4 regions of the Streptomyces sp. NPDC016459 genome follow, and region 4 is predicted to be linked to each of the others. Evidence: riboswitches for the same ligand, from Rfam matches in the RefSeq annotation. Region 4 holds a riboswitch; each other region holds the start of a gene.
What was found. A riboswitch is a leader RNA that binds a small molecule or an ion and turns the genes downstream of it on or off. The one in region 4 is predicted to bind cobalamin.

Region 1 (7,264 bases), on a different contig from region 4:
GGCGATCCGGTCGCGCACCCCCGACTCGGCGGCGGCGCGCAGGGCCATGGAGGCGCCGGTCCCCCAGCCGTGCAGGACGACGGAGTCCGCGCCCCGGCGGACGGCGTAGCGGATGGCCGCGTCGACGTCGCGCCACTCGGAGTCGCCGAACCGCGCCAGGCCGTCCCGGACGGCGGGCGCCCCTTCGTCGCCGCGGTAGGCGGGGAGGAGGACGGGGACCCTGCGGCGCGTGTAGAAGGGGACGACGTTCAGCGGGTGCTCGCGGGTGGTGCCGAGGCCGTGCAGGGCGATCACCCAGGTCGGGCGGGGACCGGGCACCAGCCAGGCGGGGAGGGGGCCGAGCTCGCCGGGGATCTCGACGTCCTCGTGGGCGAGCCCGAGGGCGCCGAGCGGTGTGCCGCGGTGCAGCTGGGGGGTGAACCGGACGCGGGCGCCGGGGCCGAGCGCCCCGAGTTCGACCCGTTCCAGCCGCCGGACGACGGTGTCGGCGGTGTGCGGGACCCGGTCGAGGACGGGGCCGACGACGGCGTGGAGGCGGGGGCCTTCGAGGCCGTACGTTCCGGGGCGCAGCGAGGCCAGGCTGCGGGTGAGGGTGATCCGCTCGGGGCCGACGGTGTGCACGGTGAGTCGTGGGTCCCCGGGCAGGGGAGGTCCGGACGGCGCCTTGAGGGCGACGTCGCTGGCGTACCGGCCGGCCGCGACCGCGGCCGCGCCGACACCGAGCAGGGTGGTGACGGCTGCTGCCGTCGCTGTAGCCGGGCGCACGCTCCCCAGTCTCGGCAGGGAGGGCCCGAGCTGCCACCGGACGGACCCGTGCGGGGGGAGGCAGGGATCATTTCCGGCCACTGCGTTGAGTGACGCGACCCCTCCGGGCCACTCCGGGGAGTGACATGGGTCTCCTTCGTGGGGTCGCCCGGTCGGGTGGCGCGGTCCAGGGAGCGGAACCGGGTGGCGGGGGAGGAACCGGGGCAGGTCGCCTATGCCTGGTGAAAGCCGGGATTACCCGGGGTTGCGGGTGCCCGCATCGTGGACGGCTCGCGCGCCCGGACCGTAAGCGGAATCCCTTGACACCGGATCGGGACACCACAACGCCCGACCCAGTTCACCTTCCGTTCACTCAGGTTGCCTACGTTCGGCTAGCCACTGACGTCAAACGATTGCCTGGGTAAATGGAACACATCACGCTGCTGCTCGCCATTGTGGTCGTGACAGCTCTCGTGTTCGATTTCACGAACGGTTTCCACGACACCGCGAACGCGATGGCCACGACCATCTCGACCGGCGCTCTCAAACCGAAGACGGCGGTGGCCATGTCCGCCGTGCTGAACCTCGTCGGCGCGTTCCTGTCCGTGGAGGTCGCCAAGACGATCTCCGGCGGGATCATCAACGAAGAGGGCATTCGCACAGAAGTGATCTTCGCGGCGCTCGTGGGCGCCATCCTGTGGAACCTGCTGACCTGGCTCCTCGGCCTGCCGTCCAGCTCCTCCCACGCGCTCTTCGGCGGCCTCATCGGCGCCGCGGTCATGTCGGCGGGCTGGTCCGCGGTCAACGGTCCGACCATCGTCACCAAGGTCCTGATCCCGGCCATCGCCGCGCCGCTCGTCGCCGGTCTCGCCGCGATGCTGGCCACCCGGCTGACGTACAAGATCGGTGCCAAGACCGACGAGAAGCACACCGCCAAGGGCTACCGGGTCGGCCAGATCGCCTCCGCGGGTCTCGTCTCCCTCGCCCACGGCACCAACGACGCCCAGAAGACGATGGGCATCATCACCCTGGCCCTGGTCACCCAGGGCGTCGTCGCCCCCGGCTCCAACCCGCCCCTCTGGGTCATCGTCTCCGCCGGCGTCGCGATCGCCCTTGGCACCTACCTCGGCGGCTGGCGCATCATCCGCACCATGGGCAAGGGCCTCACCGACCTCCAGCCGCAGCAGGGCTTCGCCGCCCAGACCAGCGCCGCGACGGTCATCCTGGCCTCCTCGCACCTCGGCTTCTCCCTCTCCACCACCCAGTCCTGCTCGGGTGCCGTGATGGGCGCCGGTCTCGGCCGCAAGGGCGGGGTCGTCCGCTGGTCGACCGCGACCCGGATGTTCGTCGCCTGGGGTCTGACCCTGCCCGCCGCGGGCCTGGTCGGCGCCGGTGCCGAGTTCCTCACCAAGCAGGGACCCTGGGGCATCGCCGCCGTCGCGGTCCTGCTGGTCGGCGGATCGGCCGTCATCTGGTCGCTCTCCCGCCGCAAGCCGGTCGACCACCACAACGTCACCGCCGACGACCTCGACGCCGAGCCCGCGGGTGTGGTGACCACCGCCATGGCGGCCGTCACCCCGCCGCCGCCGGCCGGTTCCGTCGCCGCCGTCACGGACGAGGACCTCAAGACCACCATCCCCGCGCCGGCTCCCACCGACCCGGCCGCTCCCCCGGCCCCCGCCGCAACGGTCTAAGGAACGAACGACATGAAGATCGACTGGGCAGCCCTCGGCTCCGTCTTCGGAGTCAGCCTCGTGGCGACCGTCGCCCTCGTGGGCCTCTTCACCCTCGGCATCATCGGCCTCTCCAAGCAGGAGCAGGCCGCCGCGCAGGGAGGCTCCGCCGCCCTGGCCCGCACCGGCGCCTACGCGTGCTTCGCCCTGTGCCTCACGGCCGTCGCGTACGGCATCTACCTGATCGTCGTCTGACGGTCCCGCAGGACACCGGCCGGGCGGTCCGTACCTTCGGGTACGGGCCGCCCGGCCGTCGTGTCTGTGGCGCTTCGCACAGTGACGCGGTGCAGGTCAAGGTGAGTTGACGGCTGTTCTCGGGGCGTGGTGGACTGCCGAGGCCATTACGGCGGCAGCAGAGGAAGTCCGGTGCGAATCCGGCGCGGTCCCGCCACTGTGACCGGATCCAAGGGGTCCGGGAGTCAGGAACTCTCGCCGCCGGTCACGTCGATCCAGGGCGCGGACCCTGAGTGAGGACATGCGCCATGCCCGGCCGCAGAAGAACCAGCCGCCTCTCCCCGGACCGATTCGCGTACGGAGCGGCCGCCGGTCTCGCCGTCGACCTGCTCGTCGGAGACCCCCGCCGTGGACACCCCGTCGCCGCGTTCGGCCGGGCGGCCGCCGCGGTCGAACAGCGCCTCCACCACGACCACCGAGGCTGGGGCGCCCTGCACACCGCCGTCTGCGTCGGCTCCACCGCCGCCCTGGGCGCGCTCGCCGCACGGGCCGTACGCAACCGGCCGACCGCCGCCGTGGCCCTGACCGCCGCCTCCGTCTGGGCCGTCGTCGGCGGTACGACCCTGGGCCGGGAGGCCCGCGCGATCGGCGGGGCGCTCGCCGCGGGGGACCTGGAGGTGGCCCGGGAACGGCTGCCGCACCTGTGCGGACGCGACCCGCAGTCCCTCGACGGACCGGCGATGGCACGCGCGGTCGTCGAATCGGTCGCCGAGAACACCTCCGACGCCGTGGTCGGCGCCCTCTTCTGGGGCGCGGTCGCGGGCGTGCCCGGTCTGCTCGGCTTCCGGGCCGTCAACACCCTGGACGCGATGGTCGGCCACAAGTCCCCCCGCCACCGCCGCTTCGGCTGGGCCTCGGCCCGGCTCGACGACCTCGCCGGCTGGCCCGGGGCGCGGCTGACGGCCGCGCTCACCACCGTCGCCGGCGGGAACCCGCGCGGGGCCGTCCGGGCCTGGCGGGCGGACGCCCCGCAGCACCCCAGTCCCAACGCCGGGCCCGTGGAGGCGTCCTTCGCGGGCGCGCTCGGCGTACGGCTCGGGGGGACCCTCTCGTACGCCGGCCGGGTCGAACACCGGCCGGTGCTCAACGGGGAGGGGCGGCCCGTCGAGGTCGCCGACATCGACCGGGCGGTCCGGCTGTCCCGCCGGGTCACCGCACTGACCCTGGCCGCCTGCGTGGGCGGCCGGCTGATCGTGAGCGCGCTGAAGCGGAGGAACGCATGAGGGGTGGGGGGCTGCTCGTCGCCGGGACCACGTCCGACGCCGGCAAGAGCGTCGTGACGGCCGGCATCTGCCGCTGGCTGGTCCGCAAGGGCCTGAAGGTGGCGCCGTTCAAGGGACAGAACATGTCCCTCAACTCCTTCGTGACCCGTGAGGGCGCCGAGATCGGGCGGGCCCAGGCCATGCAGGCGCAGGCCGCCCGCGTCGAACCGACCGCGCTGATGAACCCGGTGCTGCTCAAGCCGGGCAGCGACCGGTCCAGCCAGGTCGTCCTGATGGGCAAGCCGGTGGGGGAACTGAGCGCGAAGGGCTATCACGGGGGACGGCAGAAGGAACTGTTCGAGCCGGTGATGGCGTGCCTGGAGGAACTCCGGGGCATGTACGACGCCGTGATCTGCGAGGGCGCGGGCAGCCCGGCCGAGATCAACCTGCGGCGCACGGACATCGTCAACATGGGCATCGCCCGGGCCGCGCGGCTGCCCGTGGTCGTGGTCGGGGACATCGACAGGGGCGGCGTCTTCGCCCAGTTCTTCGGCACGACGGCGCTGCTGAGCCCCGAGGACCAGTCGCTCGTCGCCGGGTACCTCGTGAACAAGTTCCGGGGTGACGTGACCCTGCTCGAACCGGGGCTCGACATGCTCCACGGGCTGACCGGGCGCCGGACCTTCGGCGTCCTGCCGTACGCGCACGGGCTCGGCATCGACGAGGAGGACGGCCTCCGGGTGTCGCTGCGCGGCACCGTCCGCGAGTCCGTCGTGGCGCCGCCGGTCGGCGCGGACATCCTGCGGGTCGCCGTCTGCGCCGTACCGCTGATGTCCAACTTCACGGACGTCGACGCGCTGGCGGCCGAGCCGGGCGTGGTCGTCCGGTTCGTCGACCGGCCCGAGGAACTCGTCGACGCGGACCTCGTCGTCGTGCCCGGCACGCGCGGCACGGTCAGGGCGCTGGCGTGGCTGCGGGAGCGGGGCCTTGCGGACGAGCTGGCCCGCCGCGCGGCCGCGGGGCTGCCCGTGCTCGGGATCTGTGGCGGCTTCCAGATCCTCGGCGAGCACATCGAGGACCAGGTCGAGTCGCGGGCGGGCGCCGTCGACGCGCTCGGACTGCTGCCCGTACGGGTCCGGTTCGCGCCCGGTAAGACCCTCGCCCGGCCGGTCGGCGTGGCGCTCGGGGAACGGGCCGAGGGGTACGAGATCCACCACGGGGTCGCCTCGGTGGACGGCGGGGAGCCGTTCTTCTCCGATGACACGGGACGCGCTCTCGACGGCTGCCGGGTCGGCTCCGTCTGGGGCACCCACTGGCACGGCTCCCTGGAGAGCGACGGGTTCCGGCGGGCGTTCCTGCGGGAGGTCGCGGCGGCGGCCGGGCGGCGGTTCGTGCCGGCGCCGGACACGTCGTTCGGGGCGCTGCGCGAGGAACAGCTCGACCGGCTGGGCGACCTGATCGAGGAGCACGCGGACACGGACGCGCTGCTGCGGCTGATCGAGGAGGGGGCCCCGGCGGGCCTGCCGTTCGTGCCGCCGGGGGCGCCGTGAGCGCGGGGGCAAGTCGGGCCGGAGGCCCGGCCGCGAGTAGGCGGGGGCGTGTACGGCCTCCGGGCGTGCGGGGGTTCTCACCCGCATCACCCGAACCACGTGTCGAGAACAGTGCGGGTGGCCCCTGTGGGCGGCCACCCGCCGGCGGCGGCCGCGGGCCGTCGTGCGAACCTCAGCGATCCGAAGGAGTGACCACCCGATGAGCACCCGGTATCCGTTCACCGCCGTCGTCGGCATGGACGACCTGCGGCTCGCGCTGCTCCTGAACGCCGTCAGCCCCGCCGTGGGCGGTGTCCTCGTGCGGGGGGAGAAGGGGACCGCGAAGTCCACCGCCGTCCGGGCGCTCGCCGGTCTGCTGCCGGCCGTGCCGGTCGTGCCGGGCTGCCGGTTCAGCTGCGACCCGGGCTCGCCCGACCCCGGCTGCCCCGACGGACCGCACGACGAGGCCCCCGGGGCCGCACGGGCCGCGCGGATGGTCGAGCTGCCCGTCGGCGCGTCCGAGGACCGGCTCGTCGGTGCGCTCGACATCGAGCGGGCGCTCGCCGACGGCGTGAAGGCCTTCGAGCCGGGGCTCCTCGCGGACGCCCACCGGGGCATCCTGTACGTCGACGAGGTCAACCTGCTCCACGACCACCTCGTCGACCTCCTGCTCGACGCCGCCGCCATGGGCTCCTCCTACGTCGAGCGCGAAGGCGTCTCCGTACGGCATGCCGCCCGGTTCCTGCTCGTCGGGACCATGAACCCCGAAGAGGGCGAACTGCGGCCGCAGTTGCTCGACCGGTTCGGGCTCACGGTGGAGGTCGCCGCGTCGCGCGAGCCCGAGCAGCGGGTCGAGGTCGTCCGGCGACGGCTCTCCTTCGAGGACGACCCGGCCGCGTTCGCCGCGCGCTGGGCGGGCGAGGAGGCCGAGCTGCGCGACCGGATCGCCGCCGCCCGCGCGCTGCTGCCGCGGGTGACGCTCGGGGACGCCGTCCTGCTCCAGATCGCCGCGACCTGCGCCGCGTTCGAGGTGGACGGGATGCGCGCCGACATCGTCATGGCCCGCACCGCGACCGCGCTCGCCGCGTGGGCGGGACGCACCGACGTCACGTCCGACGACGTACGGCAGGCCGCACTCCTCGCCCTCCCCCACCGGCGGCGGCGCTCGCCCTTCGACGCGCCCGGCCTCGACGAGGAGAAGCTCGACGAGACCCTGGAGCGGTTCAAGGGCGAGGAGCCCGACCAGGACCCGGAGCCGGACGGCCCGGGTGACGGCGGTCCCGGGGACGGCGGTGACGGTGGTGACGGCGGGCCCGGCGGGGGCGTTCCGCCGCAGGGCGAGGGCCCCGCGCCCGACGACGTACCGGCTCCCGAGGACGTACCCGCTCCCCAGGAGTCCCCGGAGCCGGCGCCCGCCCCGCAGGGCTCGCCCTCCGGTGCGGGCGAGCGCGCCGCCGTCAAGGCCGCCGAACCCTTCCGTACGAAGGTGCTGAGCGTGCCCGGTCTCGGCGAGGGCGCGGCCGGGCGCCGCTCCCGGGCCCGCACCGAGCACGGCCGTACGACCGGATCCGTACGCCCGCGCGGGGCGCTGACCAGGCTGCACCTGGCCGCGACCGTGCAGGCCGCCGCCCCGCACCAGAAGGCCCGCGGCCGGACCGGTCCCGGGCTCGTGGTGCGGCGGGACGACCTGCGGCAGGCGACCCGGGAGGGACGGGAGGGGAACCTGGTGCTGTTCGCCGTGGACGCCTCCGGTTCGATGGCGGCCCGGCAGCGGATGAGCGCCGTCAAGGGCGCCGTCCTCTCGCTGCTGCTCGACGCCTAC
Region 2 (7,264 bases), on a different contig from region 4:
TGACGATGAGGCCCACACCGCCGCGTGCCCGCTCGGCGTAGAAGGCGGCCATGCGCTCGAAGCCGTGCTCGGTCTCTTCGAGGCCGACGTGCATCGAGCCCATGATCACCCGGTTGGGCAGGGTGGTGAACCCGAGGTCGAGCGGGCTCAGCAGGTGCGGGTACGGGGTCATGGGGCGCCTCCTCGCGCGGGATGGTCGCCCTCAGTTGTAGGGGACCCCTTCCTGTTATGCAACTAGTTGCAGAAGGTCGGGGACGTGATGTGTACTACTCGGTAACAGGAGCGCCCGTCATTTGGTGGCTGCAACGGCTCCACCTTCCGCGACACGGGCGCCTCTACTCGGCTACTCGGTCACCGGCCGTGCCGCCGCCTCAAGCAGCACGTCGAGGTCCTCCGGCGTCCGCGGCTCCGGCGCGTCCGCGGCCAGCAGGCCCCGTGCCCGCAACAGCCTGGCCACGGCCGTGCCCCAGGGCCGTCGCAGCCGGGCCGCGTCGAGCAGCGCGTCGTCCGCGAGCAGCTCGGCGACCGGACCCGTGCGCAGACCGGCGGGGGAGAGCACCGCCGCCTCGTCCGCCCACCGCAGCGCCAGGTCGACGTCGTGCGTCGCCATGAGGACCGTCGTCCCGGCCTCCCGAAGCCGCCGGAGCGCGTCGAGCAGCCGTTCCTGCCCGTGCGGGTCGAGCCCGGCCGTCGGCTCGTCCATGATCAGCACCTTCGGCCGCATCGCGACGGCTCCCGCGATCGCGGCCCGCTTGCGCTGCCCGTACGACAGCAGATGCGTCGGCCGGTCCGCCAGGGCCACGATGTCCAGCGCCTCCAGGGCCTCCTGGACCCGCACCCGCACCTCGTCCTCGGGCAGCCCCAGGTTCATCGGACCGAACGACACGTCCTGGCCGACCGAGGCGGCGAACAGCTGGTCGTCCGGATCCTGCGTCACCAGCTGCACGGTGGTCCGCAGCCGGGTCAGCCCCTTCCGGTCGTACGCCACCTCCGCCCCGTCCAGGACCAGCGAACCGCTCCCGCAGCGAAGCCCGCCGCTCAGCAGCCGCAGCAGGGTCGTCTTGCCGCTGCCGTTGCGCCCGAGCAACGCGACCGCGCGCCCCCGCACCACCGGGAAGTTCACGCCCGACAGGACGGCCGGGCCCTCCTCGTAGGCGAAGCCCGCGTTCACCAGCTCCACCACGGGAGCCGCAAGGGAGGCGGGCGGCGAATGCGGCGGAGGCGTCACGGACGTCACGGCAGGAACCTTTCCAGTACGAGGGTGAGGGCGACGAGCCCCGCGAGCAGGGCGCCCGTGGCGGCGAGGAACCGGCGCGACGGCACGCACCCGGGAACCAGCACCCGCAGTGTCCCGTCGTACCCCCGCCCGGCGAGCCCCGACTGCAGGCGCTGCGCCCGGTCGAAGGCCCGGACGAACGTCGTCGCGCCGAGACCGGCGAGCGAGCGCCAGGCCGCGGCCCGGGTGGTGTGCCCGAGCCGGGCGGCCTGGGCCTGCCGGATCCTGGACAGCGAGTCGAGCAGCAGGAAGATGATCCGGTACATCACGAGCGCCACGTCCACCACCGGCGCCGGCACCCCCGCCCGGACGAGCCGGGGCAGGACGTCGGAGACCGGCGTGGTGAACGCGAACAACAGCACTCCGAGCGAAGCCGCCGCGGTCCGCAGGAGCAGTTCGACCGCCTGGACCGGACCTCCCGGGGCGAACGCGACGAGCCCCCGGGCGCCGCCCACCTCGAAGAGCAGCGGAACCGCGCCCGTGACACAGAAGCCGAGCGGGACGCGGAACGCCCGCCACAGCGCCCGGCCCGGCACACCGGCCGGCCCGAGCAGCACCCCGAGCGTGACCGCGGCCACGAGCACCGCCCCCGGCCACGGCGGCAGACAGACCGCGCACAGGGTCAGACCGAAGCCGAGCAGCGCTTTCTCGGCGGGATGACGGCGGCGCCAGCGGCTGCTGTGCGCCGCCGCGTCGATCGGCAGCATCGGCGGCTACGCGTCCCGCCCGTCGGCCGGAACTCCCGGGCCGCCCGGCTCCCGGGCTCCGGGCGCCGCGACCGCACCGTCCACGAGGCCCCCGGCAGCCCTGGACGCCCCGGCGGGCTCAGCGGCCGCAGCAGGTCCGGCGGCCTCGGATGCCCCAGCGGGCTCAGCGGCCCCAGCAGGCTCAGCGGCCTCGGCGACCCCGGAGGCCTCAGCAGCCCCGGAGACCCCGACCTCCCCGGCAGCCCCAGCAGGCCCGGCGGCCCCAGCAGGCCCAGAGACCCCAGCAGGCCCGACGACCCCCGATGCCTCAGCAGCCCCGGCGGCCCCGTCCGCCCCGGTCGCCCCGGCCCGTGCGGCGCCCTGCCTCCGCCCTCGCCGCAGACCGAAGTAGTACGCGAGGACACCGGCGCCCAGCGCCGCCTGGAGCGAGAACAGCGCGGACTCGACCTCCCCGGACGGCGGCTCGTACAGCGGCGTGAACCACGGCTCGTAGTCCGGCCGGAGCTCCGTGATCGCGGTCTCCGCCTCCGCGTCCGCCCCGGTGAACGGTTCCTCCTTGTGATCCCCGAGCCCCAGCGCCAGCGGCAGTACCGCGAGCGCCGCGACGACGAGCAGCAACAGGGCGTTGATCTTCGCGTTCCGGCTCATCGCGCGGCCGCCTCCTCGCGTTGCTCCGCCGTCCGCCCGGCGAGGACGCCGAGCCGGATCAGTTCGCCCTTGCTGGACTGCGTGAGCAGCCGCATCACGAGCACGGTCAGCAGGCCCTCGCTCACGGCCAGCGGAATCTGCGTCACGGCGAAGATCCCGCCGAACTTGGCGAGCGCCCCGGCCACACCGCTGCCCGGGTCCGGGAAGGCGAGCGCCAGCTGCACACTGGTCACGCAGTACGTCGACAGGTCGGCGACGAACGCGCCGAAGAAGACGGCGACCATCAGCGGCGTACCGGACCGGCGCAGCAGCCGGTACGTGCCGTAACCCGCCCAGGGCCCGACGATCGCCATCGAGAAGGCGTTCGCGCCGAGCGTGGTGAGCCCTCCGTGGGCGAGCAGCAGGGCCTGGAAGAGCAGGGTGATCGTCCCCAGGACCGCCATGATCGGCGGCCGGAACAGGATCGCGCCCAGACCCGTACCGGTCGGATGGGAACAACTACCGGTCACGGACGGCAGTTTGAGAGCCGAGAGGACGAAGGTGAAGGCGCCGGCGGCGCCGAGCAGAAGAGTGGACTCGGGGTTGGACCGTACCTCGCGGGTCAGCGCGCGGACCCCGTGGACGATGAACGGTGCGGACGCGACGCCCCAGGCGGCCGCGTGCACAGGGGGTAGGTACCCCTCGGCTATATGCATGGTTGGGAGACCCTCTCCAGCACCTCGTGGATGGACAACGCACCCTGGCCGGTCTCCTGGCTGACGGTCATACGCCCGGACTCCGCCTTCCCACACCACGACGGTCTCCCATCGCGGTCCAGTGGCTTCCCCGAGGGTGACATCCCGCGGGGGTGGAGCCGGACCTCCCGATCACAGTGGCGAGGGCCGCACCGGTACTGCACCGGTTTCCCGAACACCAAGGCCCTGCGACACTAGTGTGTTGACCAGGTACATCACAACACGGTCGCCACCCGGCGCGGCTTCTCGCTCACACAGCGCTGTCACTCCTTGCGGTAGGCGTACGCCTCCGACGCCGCCGCCACCACCGCGTCGAGGTCCGCTCCCGCGCTCGCCGTGACCAGCGCGGCGACCGCGCCCTCGACGAACGGCGCGTCCACCAGACGGGAGCCCTCGGGAAGCTCGTCGCCCTCGGCGAGCAACGTTTTCACGGTGAGCACCGCGCTCCCCAGGTCGACCATGATCGCCACTCCCGAGCCCCGGTCCGCGGCCTTCGCCGCCTCGCAGATCAGCCCGGAACTCGTCCCCAGACCACCGTCCGGAGTCCCGCCGGCGGGGACGATCGGCGCCAGGTCGCCGCCACCGGACAGCCCTCTGGCCAGCTCGGCCACTGCGGTCGCGACGGCGGCACTGTGCGAGACGAGCACGATGCCGACCCGCACGGAACCGTCGCGGACCGGCCCGCCCCGGCTCCCGCCGCTCATGACGCCCCCTCCGCACGCGCGGTGTCGTCCAGCGCGGTGAACAGCAGCGCGGACGAGGTCGCCCCCGGGTCCTGATGCCCCACCGACCGCTCACCCAGATAGCTGGCCCTGCCCTTGCGCGCCCGCAGCGGTACGGTCGCGAGAGCGCCCTCCTCGGCGGCGGCGCGGCTCGCCTCGAACGACTCCCGCAGGCCCTCCACGGCCGGGAGGAGCGCGTCCAGCATCGTCTTGTCGCCCGCCTGCGCGCCGCCCAGCTGCGACACGGCCGTCACGCCGGAGCCGAGCGCCTCCGCCAACCGTGCCCGGGTGACCCGCTCGTCGTCGCCGAGGGTCTTGCCGGTACGACGCAGCAGCGTGCCGTACAGCGGTCCCGACGCGCCCCCCACGGTGGAGATCAGCTGCCGTCCGGCGACGGTCAGCACCGCGCCCGGTGTCGCCGGCGACTCCTCGGCCAGGGTCTCGGTGACGGCGGTGAACCCCCGCCTCAGATTGGCCCCGTGGTCGGCGTCGCCGATGGCCGAGTCGAGCTCGGTGAGCCGGTCCGCCTCACGGTCGACGGCCTCGGCCACCGCGGTCAGCCAGCGCACCAGGAAGTCCGCGCCGAAGTCCTCCGTCATGCCGGTCCCCTCTCCCATCCCTCGTCTCACCGACCCCAGCGCAGCGCGGGCGTCTGCACGGGAGCGTCCCAGAGGCGGAGGAGTTCCTCGTCCACCTCGCACAGCGTCACCGAGCAGCCGGCCATGTCCAGCGAGGTCACGTAGTTCCCGACTAGGGTACGGACCACCGGCACGCGCCGCTCGCCCAGCACGCGCTGCACCTCGGCGTTGAAGCCGTACAGCTCCAGGAGCGGGGTCGCGCCCATGCCGTTGACCAGCGCGATCACCGGCCCGGACGGGCGGAGGTCCTCGACGACGGCGTCGACGGCGAAGTCCGCGATCTCCCGGGAGGTCATCATGGGCCGCCGCTCACGGCCCGGCTCGCCGTGGATGCCGATGCCCAACTCCAGTTCCCCGGCCGGCAGGTCGAAGGTGGGGCTTCCCTTGGCGGGGGTGGTGCACGCGCCCAGGGCCACGCCGAAAGACCGGCAGCGTGAGTTGACCAGGCGGGCGATCGCCTCCACCCGTTCGAGGGGCGCGCCCTCCTCGGCGGCAGCGCCCGCGATCTTCTCCACGAAGAGCGTGCCGCCGGTGCCACGCCGGCCCGCCGTGTACAGACTGTCCGTCACGGCGACGTCGTCGTCGACGAGGACCTTGGCGACCTGGATGCCCTCGTCCTCCGCGAGTTCCGTCGCCATCTCGAAGTTCAGCACGTCACCGGTGTAGTTCTTGACGACGAACAGCACCCCGGCGCCGCTGTCGACGGCCGCCGCGGCCCGCACCATCTGATCGGGCACCGGAGACGTGAACACCTCCCCGGGGCAGGCGGCCGCCAGCATCCCGGGCCCCACGAACCCCCCGTGCAACGGCTCGTGCCCGGACCCGCCGCCGGAGACCAGCGCGACCTTCCCCGCCACGGGCGCGTCCCGCCGCAGCACGACCCGCCGCTCGACGTCGACGGTGAGCTCGGGATGAGCGGCCGCCATCCCCCGCAGCGCGTCGGCGACCACGGTCTCGGGAACGTTGATGAGCATCCTCATGAGTACCTCCTGATGAGACGGACAGACAAGCCGCTGTGCAGGTCCTGGCAGGTCGGAGTGGCCCGGCACCCACCCAGACTCACGGGCCGACGCCCGTACGGCAAGGCAAGGCGACCGGGCATGCACATCCCCGCGCGGTGATCATGTGTCAGACACCCCCTGGTCCGCACAGGACCGCTGCGGCGCCACTCGGCACGTCGGATGCGCCGTGCGGAAAGACGCCGCTCCCCACACGGAGAACGGCGAGGTGCGTTCCCGAGGGTGTATGGGAGCAACGGGCGGGGGTATGAGGGCGAGGCCGTCCGAGGTGGATCGGACGGATCGTCAACTTCAGCAAGACCGTGGGGGGTCATGTGAACGGGACCGCGCTTCGAGGACCGTGGCGGGCGGGAGCGGTGGCGTCGACGGCGTGCGCCCTGCTGGTGCTCGGGATCGCGCCGCCGGCGTCGCCCGTACCGTCGGCGGAAGGGCCCGCGGCGATGCCCGTACGGAGCGGCACCGTCGGGTACCGGGCCAACGCGCGAGGTGACAGCCGGGTCGTGGGCGCCACCGCGAAGCCGCCGTTCAAGAAGCTGTGGCAGCGTGACCTGGGGTCGGTCGTGTCGGCCCCCGTGGCCGTCGGCGGCCAGGTCTTCGCCGTCGTCAACGCCGACCAGGGCGACGAGGGCGGCCCGCGCATGGAACTCGTCGGGCTCGACGCCGCTACGGGCAGGTCCCTGTGGCCCCAGAGGTTCCTGACCAGTCGGCCCAACGCCACCGTCACCTACGGAGGGGGGCTGCTCTACACGCAGACCATGGACGGCCAGGTACGGGCGTGGGACCCCGCCACCGGAACCGTGAAGTGGACCGTGGAGCTCGGCAACGGGTTCTGCCAGTACCCGCCCGCCTGGTACGCCGACGTCGTCTACGCGCAGGACGGTCGGGGCAGGGCTTACGCGCTGCGCGCCGACACCGGCGCTCGCCTGTGGGAGGCCCCCCTCGTCGAGAACGGGTTCGCCCCCGTCCTCGTCGACGACCAGGGCGTCTGGATCGGCTTCGACAATCTCGCCTACCAGCAGCTGGACCGGGCGACCGGAAAGGAACTGCGGCGCTACGACGTGCCCGACAGGTCAGGGGCGGGCGGGAACCCCACCGCGTTGGGCGACGGCGCCCTGTGGCTGCGGAACAGCTTCGCCGACGACGCGAACGTCGTCGCCTACGACCGCCGGACGGGCGCCGTGGTGCGGAGGCTGCCCGCCGACGCCACGCCCGCGTTCGGCACGGGGCGGGTGTACGTCGCCAACCGGGGCGTCGTGAAGGCCCTCGACACCACCGCCGGATACGCCACGCGCTGGACGTACACGAGCCCGCGCCAGGCGGCGACGGTGCGCCTGGTCGCCGGGGGGCACGTGTACGTGGCCGACGGCTCCGGCGAGCTGGTGGTCCTGGAGGAACAGACGGGGAAGAGGGTCTGGTCGTACCGGCTGTCCGCGGAGCCGCATCCGATGGAGAACATCGTCGCGGAGAGCGACTGGCGGGGCTGGACCGTGCCGGGGCTCGGGACGGCGCAGGGGAGGCTG
Region 3 (7,264 bases), on a different contig from region 4:
CCACGGACGTCGGCCACTCGCCGTTGTCGGTGCGGTAGCGCTCCAGGAGGGAGTCGGCGAGCGCCTGCCCGGTCTCCCAGGCCAGCCGGGACGGCACGGCCTTCGGGTCGACCGAGTAGAAGTTCCGGCCGGTCGGCAGGACGTTGACCAGACCGCGCAGCGGCGAGCCGGACGGGCCCGCCGGGACGAAACCGCCGTTCAGGGCGTGCACGGCGTGCGTCAGCTCGTCGGTGGTGGCGGCCAGGCGCGGCACGACCTGCTCACAGGCGAAGCGGAGCACGGCGTGCACCTCGGCGCCGTAGGCGGCGGCCACGGTCGGGACGGCGTCCACGGACCACTCCGCCGCCTCCATCGCCTCGACCAGCTCGCGCGCCTTCGCCTCCGCCTCGTCGGCGGTGGTGCGGGTCGCGGCCGACTCGTCGAGCCCCAGCGCCTCGCGCAGGCCCGGGAGCGCCTGCGTACCGCCCCAGATCTGGCGGGCGCGCAGGATGGAGAGGACCAGGTTGACGCGGCCCTCGCCCTCCGGGGCGCCGCCGAGGACGTGCAGGCCGTCGCGGATCTGGGCGTCCTTGACCTCGCACAGCCAGCCGTCGACGTGCAGCAGGAAGTCGTCGAAGCCGTCGTCCTCCGGGCGCTCCTGGAGACCGAGGTCGTGGTCGAGCTTCGCGGCCTGGATCAGCGTCCAGATCTGGGCGCGGATCGCGGGCAGCTTCGCCGGGTCCATGGAGGAGATCTGCGCGTACTCGTCGAGCAGCTGCTCCAGGCGCGCGATGTCGCCGTACGAGTCGGCGCGGGCCATCGGCGGCACCAGGTGGTCGACGAGGGTCGCGTGGACGCGCCGCTTGGCCTGGGTGCCCTCGCCCGGGTCGTTGACGAGGAACGGGTAGATCAGCGGGATGTCACCGAGGGCCGCGTCGGGGCCGCAGGCGGCGGACAGGCCGGCGTTCTTGCCGGGCAGCCACTCCAGGTTGCCGTGCTTGCCCAGGTGGACCATGGCGTCGGCGCCGAAACCGCCGTCCTCGGCGCGGGCGGCGATCCAGCGGTAGGCGGCCAGGTAGTGGTGGGACGGCGGGAGGTCGGGGTCGTGGTAGATCGCGATCGGGTTCTCGCCGAAGCCGCGCGGCGGCTGGATCAGGATGAGGAGGTTCCCGCGCCGCAGGGCCGCCAGGACGATGTCGCCCTCCGGGTTGCGGGAGCGGTCGAGGAACATCTCGCCGGGCGGCGGGCCCCAGTGCTCCTCGACGTGCGTCCGCAGCTCCTCGGGGAGGGTCGCGTACCAACGCTTGTAGTCGGCGGCCGGGATGCGGACCGGGTTGCGGGCGAGCTGCTCCTCCGTCAGCCAGTCCTGGTCGTGGCCGCCGGCCTCGATCAGGGCGTAGATCAGCTCGTCGCCGTCGCCGGAGACCAGGCCGGGAAGCTCCTCGGCGGGCCCGAAGTCGTACCCCTCCGCGATCAGTCGGCGCAGGAGGGAGACGGCGGAGGCGGGGGTGTCCAGGCCGACGGCGTTGCCGATGCGGGAGTGCTTCGTCGGGTACGCGGAGAGGACGAGCGCCAGCTTCTTCTCGGCGTTCGGGATGTGCCGGAGCCGGGCGTGCCGGACGGCGATCCCGGCGACGCGGGCGGCACGTTCGGCGTCGGCCACGTACGCGGGCAGACCGTCCTCGTCGATCTCCTTGAAGGAGAACGGGACGGTGATCAGGCGGCCGTCGAACTCGGGCACGGCGACCTGGCTGGCGGCGTCCAGCGGCGAGAGGCCCTCGTCGTTCTCCTCCCACGCGGACCGCGAACCGGTCAGGCACAGCGCCTGGAGGATCGGCACGTCGAGCGCGGCGAGCGCCCCCGCGTCCCAGGCCTCCTCGTCGCCGCCGGCCTGCGCCTGCGCCGGCTTGGTGCCGCCCGCCGCGAGGACGGTCGTGACGATGGCGTCGGCGCCCCGGAGGGTGTCGAGCAGCTCCGGCTCGGGGGCGCGCAGGGAGGCGACGTACAGCGGGAGCGGCCGCGCGCCGGCGTCCTCGATCGCGTCGCACAGGGTGCCGATGAAGCCGGTGTTGCCGCTCATGTGGTGGGCGCGGTAGTAGAGCACGGCGATGGTCGGGCCGCTCTCGTTCCGCGCGGTCCGGTCGAGCGGGCCCCAGGTGGGGGCGGCGGCCGGGGCCTCGAAGCCGTGGCCGGTGAGCAGGACGGTGTCGGAGAGGAAGCGGGCCAGCTGCTCCAGGTTCCCCGGGCCGCCGTGCGCGAGGTAGGCGTGGGCCTCGGTGGCGACGCCGATGGGGACGGTGGAGGCCTCCATCAGCTGTGCGTCGGGGGCCTGTTCGCCGCTGAGGACGACCACGGGCCTTCCGGCGGCACGGACCGCGTCCAGGCCCTCCTCCCAGGAACGGAGACCGCCGAGGAGCCGGACGACGACGAGGTCGACGCCGTCCAGGAGGGCGGGCAGGTCGGAGAGGGGGAGACGGGCGGGGTTGGCGAAGCGGTACTCCACCGGGCCGCCGGCCGAGGCAGCGTTCGCCGCGCGGGCGCTGAGCAGGTCGGTGTCGGAGTGCGACAGCAGCAGAAGCATGGCGAGCGCAGGCCTTCCTCGGGGTTGTCCGCGCCCCGGGTGGTCGTATGGGTTGGGGCCTCCCCTGCTCGGGCGAAGCCGAGAGCCTGGGGAAGGGAGTTCCTGACTCACCGCCCCCGAAGTGCGTCGCTGCGCACAGCCGGACCGGCTCACAGTGGCGGGACCGCGCCGGAGTCTCACCGGGCTTCCTCCCCGGGGTCCGGGGACCCCATGCCGATCTGCATCCTAGATCGTGCCGCGGAGGGACGGGACGGGCCACCGGGTCGACCTGATCACACCGGCCGAGGGGGCGGGGCCCCGTAGGTACGCCGACCGCCGGGCCGATCCCGCCCGTGGCCGCCCGGCCTCCCGTTGGTACGCCGACCGCCGGGCCGATCCCGCCCGTGGCCGCCCGGCCTCCCGTTGGTACGCCGACCGCCGGGCCGGTCCCGCCCGTGGCCGCCCGGCCTCCCGTAGGTGCGCCGACCGCCCGGCCGGCTCGGCCCGTGGCCGCCCGGCCGCCCACCGCGCCCACGTCCGTCGCGGCGTCGGCCTGATCACACCCGGTGGCCGCCCTGTTCCCCGTAGGTATGCTCGCCGCCATGCCGCCCACCCCACCCACGACGCCCGAACCGGGCGAAGCTCGTATACGGGACCGTGGCGACGCCTGCCCGGGGGCGCTGCGCCTGCATCCCGCCGAGGACGGCCGCCTGGCCCGACTGCGGCTCCCCGCAGGCCGTCTGACGTCTCATCAGGTCGAGACGCTCGCGGCCGCGGCGGAGACCCTGGGCGACGGGCGGATCAGCATCACCTCGCGCGGCAACGCGGAGCTGCGGGGCCTCGCGGACGACTGCGGGGCGGCGCTCGCGGCGCTCCTCGCGGACGCGGGCCTGCTGCCCTCCCCCACCCACGAGCGCGTCCGCAACATCGTCGCCTCGCCCACCGCGGGACTCGACGGACTCGGCCACGCGGACGTGCAGTTGTGGGCGCGCGGACTGGACGCCGCACTGTGCGCCGAGCCCCGGGCGGCGTCCCTCTCGGGACGGTTCCTGTTCGTCCTGGACGACGGTCGCGGCGACGTGGCCCCGCTCGGCGGGGATGTGAGCTTGGTCGCAGACGAGGACGGATCCGTCCTCGTGCGACTGGGTCCGCAGGTCTTGCGGCTCGCTGCCGCCGACGCCGTCCGCTCCGCCCTCGCCGCCGCCCTCGCGTTCCTCGACGCGGCCGAAGCGGCCGGCAACGGGGCCTGGCGACCCCGCGAACTGCCCGACGCGCACGTGCCGGACTGGGCCCGCGCCCTGGCGGCCGCCGGGATCGCGGCCGAATCCGTACCCCTCCCCGTACCGCCGCTGCCCGTGTCCCGTCCGCCGGCGCCCGGGGTGCTCGGCGCCGACGCGCTGTACGTCCTCGCGCCGCTCGGCCGGCTGACCGCCGCTCAGCTACGGGCCCTGCTGCCGGCCGACGAGGTGCGGCTGACGCCCTGGCGCGGGGCGGTCGTCGTCGGCCCCACGGGCTCTGCGGAAGCCGGCCCCACCGGGGCAGCAGAAGCGGGCCCCACCGCGCCGGCGGAAGCGGCCCGCACCGGGTCGGCCGTCGACGGACCCGCCGCCCGGCTCGCCCGCCTCGCGGCGTACGGGCTGATCACCCGGTCCGACGACCCCGGCGCCGGGGTCACCGTCTGTACCGGGCGGCCCGGGTGCGCCAAGTCCCTCGCCGACGTACGGACGGACGCCCGCGCCGTGCCCGCGGGGCCGGTGCCCGTGCACTTCTCCGGGTGCGCACGCGGCTGCGGGCACCCGTACGGCGACTGGATCGAGGTCCTCGCCACCGGCGACGACACCTATCTGGTGGACGGCGTCCCCACCCCCCGCGCCTCCCTGCCCGCAGCGGTCGGAGCGGCCCGTACCCCTGTCGACCACACGCCCCCCACGTCCCACACGAGATGAGCGAGAGCGACACCATGTTCGACTACGAGAAGGACGGGGCGGAGATCTACCGCCGGTCCTTTGCCACGATCCGCGCCGAGGCGGATCTCGCGGGCCTGCCCGCCGACGTCGCCCAGGTGGCGGTCCGGATGATCCATGCCTGCGGCATGACCGACCTCGTGCGGGACATCGCCTACTCCCCCGGCGTGGTCGCGAGCGCCCGCGCCGCCCTCCGGGCCGGCGCGCCGATCCTGTGCGACGCCCAGATGGTCGCGAGCGGCGTCACCCGCAGGCGCCTGCCCGCCGACAACGAGGTGGTCTGCACGCTCTCGGACCCGTCCGTGCCGGACCTGGCCGCCGAGCTCGGCACCACCCGCTCCGCCGCCGCCCTCGAACTGTGGCGGGACCGCCTCGAAGGCTCCGTCGTCGCCATCGGCAACGCGCCCACCGCCCTCTTCCACCTCCTGCAGATGATCGCCGAGGGTGCGGGGAAGCCCGCCGCCGTCCTCGGCATACCGGTCGGCTTCATCGGCGCCGCCGAGTCCAAGGACGCCCTCGCCGCCCAGGACCTCGGCCTCGAACACCTCGTCGTGCGGGGCCGGCGCGGCGGCAGCGCGATGACGGCCGCCGCGATCAACGCGATCGCCCACGAAGCGGAGATCCAGCAGTGACCGCCACCGGAAAGCTCTACGGCGTCGGCCTCGGCCCCGGCGACCCGGACCTCATGACGGTGGCGGCCGTGAAGGCCATCGCCGGCGCCGACGTGATCGCGTACCACTCGGCCCGCCACGGCCGCTCCATCGCCCGCTCGATCGCCGCCGAGCACCTCCGCGAGGACCACATCGAGGAGCGCCTGATGTATCCGCTCACGGTGGAGACCACGGACCACCCCGGCGGCTACCGGGGCGCCCTGGACGACTTCTACGAGGAGGCGTCGGCCCGCCTCGCCGCGCACCTCGACGCGGGGCGCACGGTCGCCGTACTCGCCGAGGGCGACCCGCTGTTCTACGGCTCGTACCAGCACATGCACAAGCGGCTCGCGCACCGCTACGACACGACCGTCATCCCCGGCGTCACGTCCGTCAGCGCCGCCGCCGCCCGCCTCGGCGAGCCGCTGTGCGAGGCGGAGGAGGTCCTCACGATCATTCCCGGCACCCTGCCGGAGGACGAGCTGACGGCCCGGCTCGCGGGCACCGACTCGGCGGTCGTGATGAAGCTCGGCCGCACCTTCCCCACCGTGCGGCGGGCCCTGGAGCGGGCCGGGCGGCTCGACGACGCCCGGTACGTGGAGCGGGCGTTCATGCGGGGCGAGCGGACCGAGCGCCTGTCCGACGTCGACCCCGAGTCCGTCCCCTACTTCTCCGTCGCCGTCCTGCCCTCCCGTATCGACCAGGAGCCTCCCGTACGGGAACAGGGCGAGGTCGTCGTCGTCGGCACCGGCCCGGCCGGCGCGCCCTGGCTCACCCCCGAGTCGCGCGGCGCGCTGGTGAACGCCGACGTCCTCGTCGGCTACACCACCTACCTGGACCGGGTGCCGGTCCTGCGCGCCGGGCAGATCCGGCACGGCTCCGACAACAAGGTGGAGTCCGAGCGGGCCGAGTTCGCGCTCGACCTGGCCCGGCGCGGCCACCGGGTCGCGGTCGTCTCCGGCGGCGACCCGGGCGTCTTCGCGATGGCGACGGCGGTCCTCGAAGTGGCCTGCGAACCGGCGTACGCCGACGTACCCGTTCGGGTCCTCCCGGGGGTGACCGCGGCCAACGCGGCCGCCGCCGCCGCGGGCGCCCCCCTGGGCCACGACTACGCGACGATCTCGCTGTCCGACCGGCTCAAGCCCTGGGACGTCATCGAGGCCCGGCTGCGGGCCGCGGCCTCGGCCGACCTGGTCCTCGCCCTCTACAACCCGGGGTCGAAGTCCCGTACGCACCAGGTGGCCGCCGCCCGCGACCTCCTGCTCGAACTCCGCCCGCCCGAGACCCCGGTGGTCGTCGCCCGAGACGTGGGCGGCCCCGAGCAGTCGGTACGCGTGGTGACCCTGAAGACCCTGGAACCGTCCGAGGTCGACATGCGCACCCTGCTCCTCATCGGCTCGTCCCAGACGCGCGCGGTGGAACGGACCGACGGCCGGACGATCACCTGGACGCCCCGCCGGTACGGGTGAGCCGGGCTGCCGGAGCGGCTACGAGCCGCTCCGGGTGAACGTCCCCAGGCCCTCCTGGTCCAGGTACTCGACGCGGACGGTCTTCCCGTCCGGGGAGAAGGTGACGCCGGTGGGGCCGACGGCGTTCTCCCCGCGCGTCGGGAAGCTGAACGTGTTCCCGTCGTAGTGCGTGAGCCGGTACGACTGGGGCTCCGGTCCCAGTCGCAGGACCAGGCCGCCGCCCTCCGCCGCGACCGTGAGCGGGCCGAAGTAGTCGTTGGCGTACGTGCCGGTGTAGGCGTCGGCGGCCTTCGCGGGGGTGGGATCGGCGGGCGGCTTCGTGTAGTCCGTCTCGGACCGGTCGGCGTCCGCCTGCTGCTGGTACAGGCCGTCCAGGAGCGGCACCCAGTCCCGACTGGGCTTCCCGTTCTGCACGGTGTCGAAGAAGTCGAGGGCGACGGCGTCCGCGACGCCGACCGGCGCCCCGTTGGTGAGGACGACGATCCCGAGCTGTTCGCCCGGCAGCATCGTGACGTTGGTGTGGGCGCCGAGCGCGAACGCGCCGGTGTGCGAGAGCCGCAGCCGGCCCTCGTCGTCGTACGCCACGTTCCAGCCCAGGCCGTAGAAGCCGGTCCGGCCCGCCGGCGCGTGCGGGGGCGAGGC
Region 4 (7,264 bases):
ACGACCGCGATCACCAACGCGATCGATCGTGCGACGGAACGTGACGACGGGGGAGATAACGGATGTTGGAGGCGCTCGGCATAAAGGAGTCGACGGAGGCCGTCTACCGCCTGCTCCTGGAGCGACCCGAGTACGACGTGACGGAGATGGCGGCCCACCTCGGCCGCTCCGAACCAGAGGTCCGCGAGGCGCTCGCCTGCCTCGCGGACCTCAAGCTCGTCCTCATGGACGACTCCTCGGGCGAGGTCGAGCCCTTCAACCCGGACGTCGGATTCTCCTTCCTGCTGTCCCGCGCCGAAGCCGAACTGAGCAAACGAAAACGCCAGGTCGAGCAGGCCGGCCGGGCCGTGGCCGGCATCCTCGCCTCGTACGCCGACCACTCCGAACCGGGCGTCCGGCACGACCTCGTGGACCGCATCACCGGCCTCGACAACGTCCGCGAACGGCTTGAGGACCTGGCCGCGAACGCCCGCACCGAATGCCTCTCGCTCCTTCCGGGCGGGGCGCAGCTCCCCGACACGATGGACGCGAGCCAGCCGCTCGACCAACTGGCCCTGGAACGCGGCGTGCGGATCCGGTCGATCTACCAGGAGAGCTTCCGCAACGACCCGCCGACCGTCGAGTACGTCCGCTGGTACTGCGAACTCGGCGGCGAGGCCCGGACCGTGCCCGTGGTCCCGATGCTCATGGTGATCGTCGACCGCGAGGCCGCGCTCGTCCCCGTCGACCCGGAGGACGGGCGCGCGGGCGCCCTCGAAGTCCGCAGCCCCGGGCTCGTGCACGCGCTCGTGGTGCTCTTCGACCGCCTGTGGGACACCGGAACCCCGTTCGGCGAGACCCCGCGCCGGGACGCGCACGACCTCTCCCCGCAGGAGCGGGAGTTGCTCATGCTCCTCGGCATCGGCTGCACGGACGACATCGCCGCCCGGCGGCTCGGGATCTCCCTGCGGACCGTGCGCCGGATGAGTTCGGAGCTGATGAACCGGCTCGGCGCGCGCAGCCGATTCGAGGCGGGCGTACGGGCCGCCAAGGAGGGCTGGCTCTGACCCGGCGACCCCGACGGCCCCATGAATCACTTCCGTTATGCGGACAGGGGTTCCATGGAGCGTGGCCGTCCCCTAGATTTCCCCACCATTAACGAGGTGATCAGCGAGGGGACGGGAATCGCCATGTCAGACACGCCAGATACGACACAAGGGAAACAACCCACCATCACACCCATGCGGGTGGTGATCGGACTCTGTCTGTTCGCCCCGTTCGTGGCGATGCTCTGGGTGAGCTCCTACGCGAAGACCGAACCGCTCTTCGCCGGCATCCCGTTCTTCTACTGGTACCAGATGCTCTGGGTGCTGGTCTCCACCGTGCTCACCATGGTCGCCTACAAGCTGTGGCAGATCGACCAGCGCGGCCGCAAGGGTGGTGACGCGCGATGAAGGACGGCGTGAACGGCGTCGCACTCGCCGTCTTCATCTTCTTCTTCCTGGCCGTCACGGTCATGGGCTTCCTCGCCTCGCGCTGGCGCAGGGCGGAGAACGAGAACAGCCTCGACGAATGGGGCCTGGGCGGCCGGTCGTTCGGCACCTGGGTGACCTGGTTCCTGCTCGGCGGCGACCTCTACACCGCGTACACCTTCGTCGCCGTCCCGGCGGCCATCTACGCGGCGGGCGCGGCCGGCTTCTTCGCCGTGCCGTACACGATCCTGGTCTACCCGCTGATCTTCACCTTCCTGCCGCGCCTCTGGTCGGTCTCGCACAAGCACGGCTACGTCACCACCTCGGACTTCGTACGCGGCCGCTACGGCTCCAAGGGCCTGTCCCTCGCGGTGGCGGTCACCGGCATCCTCGCCACCATGCCGTACATCGCGCTCCAGCTCGTCGGCATCCAGGCCGTCCTGGACGTGATGGGCGTCGGCGGCGGCGAGACCACCCACTGGTTCATCAAGGACCTGCCGCTGCTCATCGCCTTCGGTGTCCTCGCGGCGTACACGTACTCCTCGGGCCTGCGGGCGCCCGCGCTCATCGCCTTCGTCAAGGACACCCTGATCTACATCGTCATCGCGGTGGCGATCATCTACATCCCGATCAAGCTGGGCGGCTTCGACGAGATCTTCGCCAAGGCCGGCGAGGCCTACGCGCAGACCAACCCGGCGACGGACAAGCCGCGCGGGTCGCTCGTCCCCGGCGAGGCCGGCCAGTGGACGTACGCGACGCTCGCGCTCGGCTCGGCGCTCGCCCTGTTCATGTACCCGCACTCCATCACGGCGACGCTGTCGTCCCGGAGCCGTGAGGTCATCCGCCGCAACACCACGATCCTGCCGCTGTACTCGCTGATGCTGGGCCTGCTCGCGCTGCTCGGCTTCATGGCGATCGCCGCCGGCATCCAGGTGAAGAACGGGCAGCTCGCCATCCCGCAGCTGTTCGAGACGATGTTCCCCGACTGGTTCGCGGGCGTCGCGTTCGCCGCGATCGGCATCGGCGCGCTCGTCCCGGCCGCGATCATGTCGATCGCCGCGGCCAACCTCTTCACGAGGAACATCTACAAGGACTTCATCAAGAAGGACGCGACCCCGGCGCAGGAGACCAAGGTCTCCAAGATCGTTTCGCTCCTCGTGAAGGTCGGCGCGCTCGCCTTCGTCCTCACCATGGACAAGACGGTCGCGATCAACTTCCAGCTGCTCGGCGGCATCTGGATCCTGCAGACCTTCCCGGCCCTCGTCGGCGGCCTCTTCACCCGCTGGTTCCATCGCTGGGCGCTGCTCGCCGGCTGGGCCGTCGGCATGCTCTACGGCACGGTCGCCGCGTACGGGGTCGCCAGCCCGACCCAGAAGCACTTCGGCGGCTCCTCCGCCGAGATCCCGGGGATCGGCGAGATCGGCTACATCGGTCTCACCGCCTTCGTCCTCAACCTCCTCGTCACGGTCGTCCTCACCTTCGTCCTCAAGGCCGTCAAGGCCCCCGAGGGCATCGACGAGACCTCCCCCTCGGACTACACGGCCGACGCCGGTGACGCCGGCGTGCAGACCGACATGCCGAAGCTCGCCGCCGAGACGCGCTGACCCCACACACCGGCCCACGCACGGCCGCACGCGAAGGGCCCGGGATCTCCACCAGGAATCCCGGGCCCCTTCTCGTCCCCGGGAAGGCACACTGCCCTCATGGACTTCACCATCAGGGCGGTACGGCTGGAGGAGTACGAGGCGCTCGGAGAACTCACCGCGGGCACCTACTTGAACGACGGGCTGCTGCAGCACGGGGCGGAGGACTTCTACCTGGAGGTCCTGCGGGACACCGCCCGGCGGGCGCGCGAGAGCGAGGTGCTCGTCGCCGAGGACGCCGAGGGGACGCTCCTCGGCGGGGTGACCTTCGCCACCGGCGACACCCCCTGGGCGGACATCGCGGTCGCGGGCGAGGCCGAGTTCCGGATGCTCGCCGTCGCCCGTGAGGCCCGCGGCCGGGGCGTCGGAGAGGCCCTCGTACGGGCCTGCGTCGACCGCGCCCGGGCCCTGCCGGGGAGCGAGCGGATCGTGCTCTCCACGGACGTGCGGATGCTCTCCGCGCACCGGATCTACGAGCGCCTGGGCTTCGTCCGCACCCCCCACCGGGACTGGGAACCGACCCCCGGCCTTCTGCTGCTCACCTACGCCCTGGAGTTCTGAAGCCGGGCGGCGACACAACATGTGGGGGGTGCGATGAGTGGAGCCCCCCACATGTATGCTCGTGCTCGCTGTCGACGCAGGGGAATCCGGCGCGAATCCGGAACTGTCCCGCAACGGTGTGCTTCGTACGAATGCATCACATTCGTACGAGGTGAGTCCGAGGACCTGCCGGCAGCGCACCCGGTCCGTCCGTTCCGGGTGCCACTGACGTCCGGGCCTCGCGGAGTGGGCCGGTGGAAGCGTCGCGTCCGGCGTTACGGACGCCCGCGTGCCCGCCTTCCCCCGCCGCGGCCCCGAGCCGAGCGAGGGAGAGCCCCCACGTGACCATCGCGCCCGCCGATCCGGCGTCCGCCGAGGCTTCCGCGGTCGAGAGCGACGGCCCCGGGACCGTGCTGCTGCGGACCCTGACCGACCTCACCGCCGATCTCCCCGACACCGACCCCGGCAAGGTCGCCGCCGCCGCGCTCCGCGGCCGCAACGCCACGTCGGACGAGGCGGAGCTGCGCGAGCTGGCCACCGAGGCGGCCGCGGGCCTGATCGCGGAGGACCCGGCGTACTCCCGGCTCGCCGCCCGGCTCCTCACGGTCACCATCGCCGACGAGGCGGCCGGCCAGGGCGCCTTCTCCTTCTCCGCCTCCGTCGCCGTCGGTCACCGCGAGGGCCTGATCGCCGACCGCACCGCCGAGTTCGTCGCCCAGCACGCGGCCCGCCTGGACGCGACGATCGACCAGGCCGCCGACGACCGCTTCGGCTACTTCGGTCTGCGCACCCTCTACTCGCGCTACCTGCTGCGCCACCCGATCACCCGCCAGGTCGTCGAGACCCCGCAGCACTTCATGCTGCGCGTTGCCTGCGGCCTCGCGGAGGACGACAGCACCCGGGCCCTGGACGAGGTCACCGCGCTCTACGGCCTGATGAGCCGCCTGGACTACCTGCCGTCCTCCCCCACGCTCTTCAACTCCGGCACCCGCCACCCGCAGATGTCCTCCTGCTACCTGCTCGACTCCCCGCTGGACGAGCTGGACTCCATCTACGACCGCTACCACCAGGTGGCGCGCCTCTCGAAGCACGCGGGCGGCATCGGTCTCTCGTACTCCCGCATCCGGGCCCGCGGTTCGCTGATCCGGGGCACCAACGGGCACTCCAACGGCATCGTGCCGTTCCTGAAGACCCTCGACGCCTCCGTCGCCGCCGTGAACCAGGGCGGCCGCCGCAAGGGCGCCGCCGCCGTCTACCTGGAGACCTGGCACGCGGACATCGAGGAGTTCCTGGAGCTCCGTGACAACACGGGCGAGGACCAGCGCCGCACGCACAACCTGAACCTGGCGCACTGGATCCCGGACGAGTTCATGCGCCGCGTCAACGCCGACGCCGACTGGTCACTGTTCTCCCCCGCCGACGTGCCCGAGCTGGTCGACCTGTGGGGCGAGGAGTTCGACGCCGCCTACCGCGCGGCCGAGGCGGCGGGCCTGGCCCGCAAGACGATGCCGGCCCGCGACCTGTACGGCCGGATGATGCGGACCCTGGCCCAGACCGGCAACGGCTGGATGACCTTCAAGGACGCCTCGAACCGTACGGCCAACCAGACCGCCGAGCCCGGCCACACCGTCCACTCCTCGAACCTCTGCACGGAGATCCTGGAGGTCACCGACGACGGCGAGACGGCCGTCTGCAACCTGGGCTCGGTCAACCTCGGCGCGTTCGTGGACACCACCGCCCGGGACATCGACTGGGAGCGCCTCGACGCCACCGTCCGCACGGCCGTCACCTTCCTCGACCGCGTCGTCGACATCAACTTCTACCCGACCGAGCAGGCGGGCCGCTCCAACGCCCGCTGGCGGCCGGTGGGCCTGGGCGCGATGGGCCTCCAGGACGTCTTCTTCCAGCTGAAGCTGCCGTTCGACTCCGCCGAGGCGCGCGCGCTCTCCACCCGGATCGCCGAGCGGATCATGCTCGCCGCGTACGAGGCCTCCACCGACCTCGCCGAGCGCAACGGCCCGGTCCCCGCCTGGGACAAGACCCGCACCGCCCGCGGTGTCCTGCACCCGGACCACTACGACGTGGAGCTGAACTGGCCGGAGCGCTGGGCCGCGCTGCGCGAGCGGATCGCCGCGGTCGGCATGCGCAACAGCCTGCTCCTGGCGATCGCGCCGACGGCGACCATCGCCTCGATCGCGGGCGTCTACGAGTGCATCGAGCCGCAGGTCTCCAACCTCTTCAAGCGCGAGACGCTCTCCGGCGAGTTCCTCCAGGTCAACTCGTACCTGGTGGACGAGCTGAAGCGGCTCGGCGTGTGGGACGCGCAGACCCGTGAGGCACTGCGCGACGCCAACGGCTCGGTGGCCGGCTTCACCTGGGTCCCGGCCGAGGTCCGCGAGCTGTACCGCACGGCGTGGGAGATCCCGCAGCGCGGCCTGATCGACATGGCGGCCGCCCGCACCCCGTTCCTCGACCAGTCGCAGTCGCTGAACCTGTTCCTGGAGACGCCGACCATCGGCAAGCTGTCCTCGATGTACGCGTACGCCTGGAAGCAGGGCCTGAAGACGACGTACTACCTGCGCTCCCGCCCGGCGACCCGGATCGCCCGCGCGGCGCAGGCGTCGACCGTGGCCACCGCCCCCATCCCCGTACAGGCGACCCCGGAAGACGCCGTCGCCTGCTCCCTCGAAAACCCCGAGTCCTGCGAGGCCTGCCAGTGATGAGCTCCACCGAACGGAAGAACCTCCTCGACCCGGGCTTCGAGCTGACCCTCCGTCCGATGCGCTACCCGGACTTCTACGAACGCTACCGCGACGCGATCAAGAACACCTGGACCGTGGAGGAGGTCGACCTCCACTCGGACGTCGCCGACCTCGCCAAGCTCACCCCCGGTGAGCAGCACATGATCGGCCGCCTGGTCGCGTTCTTCGCGACCGGCGACTCGATCGTGTCGAACAACCTGGTCCTGACGCTCTACAAGCACATCAACTCCCCCGAGGCGCGCCTCTACCTGTCGCGCCAGCTCTTCGAGGAGGCCGTGCACGTCCAGTTCTATCTGACGCTGCTGGACACCTACCTGCCCGACCCGGACGACCGCGCCGCCGCGTTCGACGCCGTCGAGGAGATCCCCTCCATCCGCGAGAAGGCACAGTTCTGCTTCCGCTGGATGGACTCGGTCGAGAAGATCGACCGCCTGGAGACCCAGGCCGACCGGCGCCGCTTCCTGCTGAACCTGATCTGCTTCGCGGCCTGCATCGAGGGCCTGTTCTTCTACGGCGCCTTCGCGTACGTGTACTGGTTCCGCTCCCGCGGTCTGCTGCACGGCCTGGCGACGGGCACCAACTGGGTGTTCCGGGACGAGACGATGCACATGAACTTCGCCTTCGAGGTCGTGGACACCGTCCGCAAAGAGGAGCCGGAGCTGTTCGACGCGGAGCTTCAGCAGCAGGTCACGGACATGCTGAGGGAGGCCGTCGAGGCGGAGCTGCAGTTCGGTCGCGACCTGTGCGGCGACGGTCTGCCGGGCATGAACACCGAGTCGATGCGCGAGTACCTGCAGTGCGTCGCCGACCAGCGCCTGCAGCGCCTCGGCTTCGCCCCGGTGTACGGCTCGGAGAACCCGTTCGCGTT

Region 1: it holds a riboswitch for cobalamin, as region 4 does, so the genes downstream of both, ABZ567_RS00295 (cobalamin biosynthesis protein) here and ABZ567_RS08685 (ribonucleoside-diphosphate reductase subunit alpha) in region 4, are expected to answer to the same signal.
Region 2: it holds a riboswitch for cobalamin, as region 4 does, so the genes downstream of both, ABZ567_RS23265 (energy-coupling factor ABC transporter permease) here and ABZ567_RS08685 (ribonucleoside-diphosphate reductase subunit alpha) in region 4, are expected to answer to the same signal.
Region 3: it holds a riboswitch for cobalamin, as region 4 does, so the genes downstream of both, cobN (cobaltochelatase subunit CobN) here and ABZ567_RS08685 (ribonucleoside-diphosphate reductase subunit alpha) in region 4, are expected to answer to the same signal.

What each region holds. Positions count from the first base shown of each region.
Region 1 covers NZ_JBEYCR010000001.1:51,580-58,843, forward strand. Annotated here, with positions in the region: gene ABZ567_RS00280 (hypothetical protein) at 1-765, opposite strand, end outside; gene ABZ567_RS00285 (inorganic phosphate transporter) at 1,170-2,438, shown strand; gene ABZ567_RS00290 (hypothetical protein) at 2,451-2,672, shown strand; cobalamin riboswitch at 2,794-2,926, shown strand; gene ABZ567_RS00295 (cobalamin biosynthesis protein) at 2,960-3,934, shown strand; gene ABZ567_RS00300 (cobyric acid synthase) at 3,931-5,463, shown strand; gene ABZ567_RS00305 (putative cobaltochelatase) at 5,663-7,264, shown strand, end outside.
Region 2 covers NZ_JBEYCR010000010.1:79,287-86,550, forward strand. Annotated here, with positions in the region: gene ABZ567_RS23245 (NADPH-dependent 2,4-dienoyl-CoA reductase) at 1-172, opposite strand, end outside; gene ABZ567_RS23250 (ATP-binding cassette domain-containing protein) at 344-1,228, opposite strand; gene cbiQ (cobalt ECF transporter T component CbiQ) at 1,234-1,983, opposite strand; partial or broken gene ABZ567_RS23260 (energy-coupling factor ABC transporter substrate-binding protein) at 2,329-2,631, opposite strand; gene ABZ567_RS23265 (energy-coupling factor ABC transporter permease) at 2,628-3,326, opposite strand; cobalamin riboswitch at 3,355-3,591, opposite strand; gene ABZ567_RS23270 (PTS fructose transporter subunit IIA) at 3,629-4,069, opposite strand; gene dhaL (dihydroxyacetone kinase subunit DhaL) at 4,066-4,686, opposite strand; gene dhaK (dihydroxyacetone kinase subunit DhaK) at 4,713-5,705, opposite strand; gene ABZ567_RS23285 (PQQ-binding-like beta-propeller repeat protein) at 6,101-7,264, shown strand, end outside.
Region 3 covers NZ_JBEYCR010000004.1:394,357-401,620, reverse strand. Annotated here, with positions in the region: gene cobN (cobaltochelatase subunit CobN) at 1-2,560, opposite strand, end outside; cobalamin riboswitch at 2,636-2,787, opposite strand; gene ABZ567_RS14235 (cobalamin biosynthesis protein CobG) at 3,142-4,485, shown strand; gene ABZ567_RS14230 (precorrin-8X methylmutase) at 4,482-5,135, shown strand; gene ABZ567_RS14225 (precorrin-2 C(20)-methyltransferase) at 5,132-6,622, shown strand; gene ABZ567_RS14220 (serine hydrolase) at 6,641-7,264, opposite strand, start outside.
Region 4 covers NZ_JBEYCR010000002.1:654,800-662,063, reverse strand. Annotated here, with positions in the region: gene ABZ567_RS08705 (LuxR C-terminal-related transcriptional regulator) at 63-1,046, shown strand; gene ABZ567_RS08700 (DUF3311 domain-containing protein) at 1,170-1,433, shown strand; gene mctP (monocarboxylate uptake permease MctP) at 1,430-3,055, shown strand; gene ABZ567_RS08690 (GNAT family N-acetyltransferase) at 3,155-3,655, shown strand; cobalamin riboswitch at 3,704-3,843, shown strand; gene ABZ567_RS08685 (ribonucleoside-diphosphate reductase subunit alpha) at 3,976-6,354, shown strand; gene ABZ567_RS08680 (ribonucleotide-diphosphate reductase subunit beta) at 6,354-7,264, shown strand, end outside.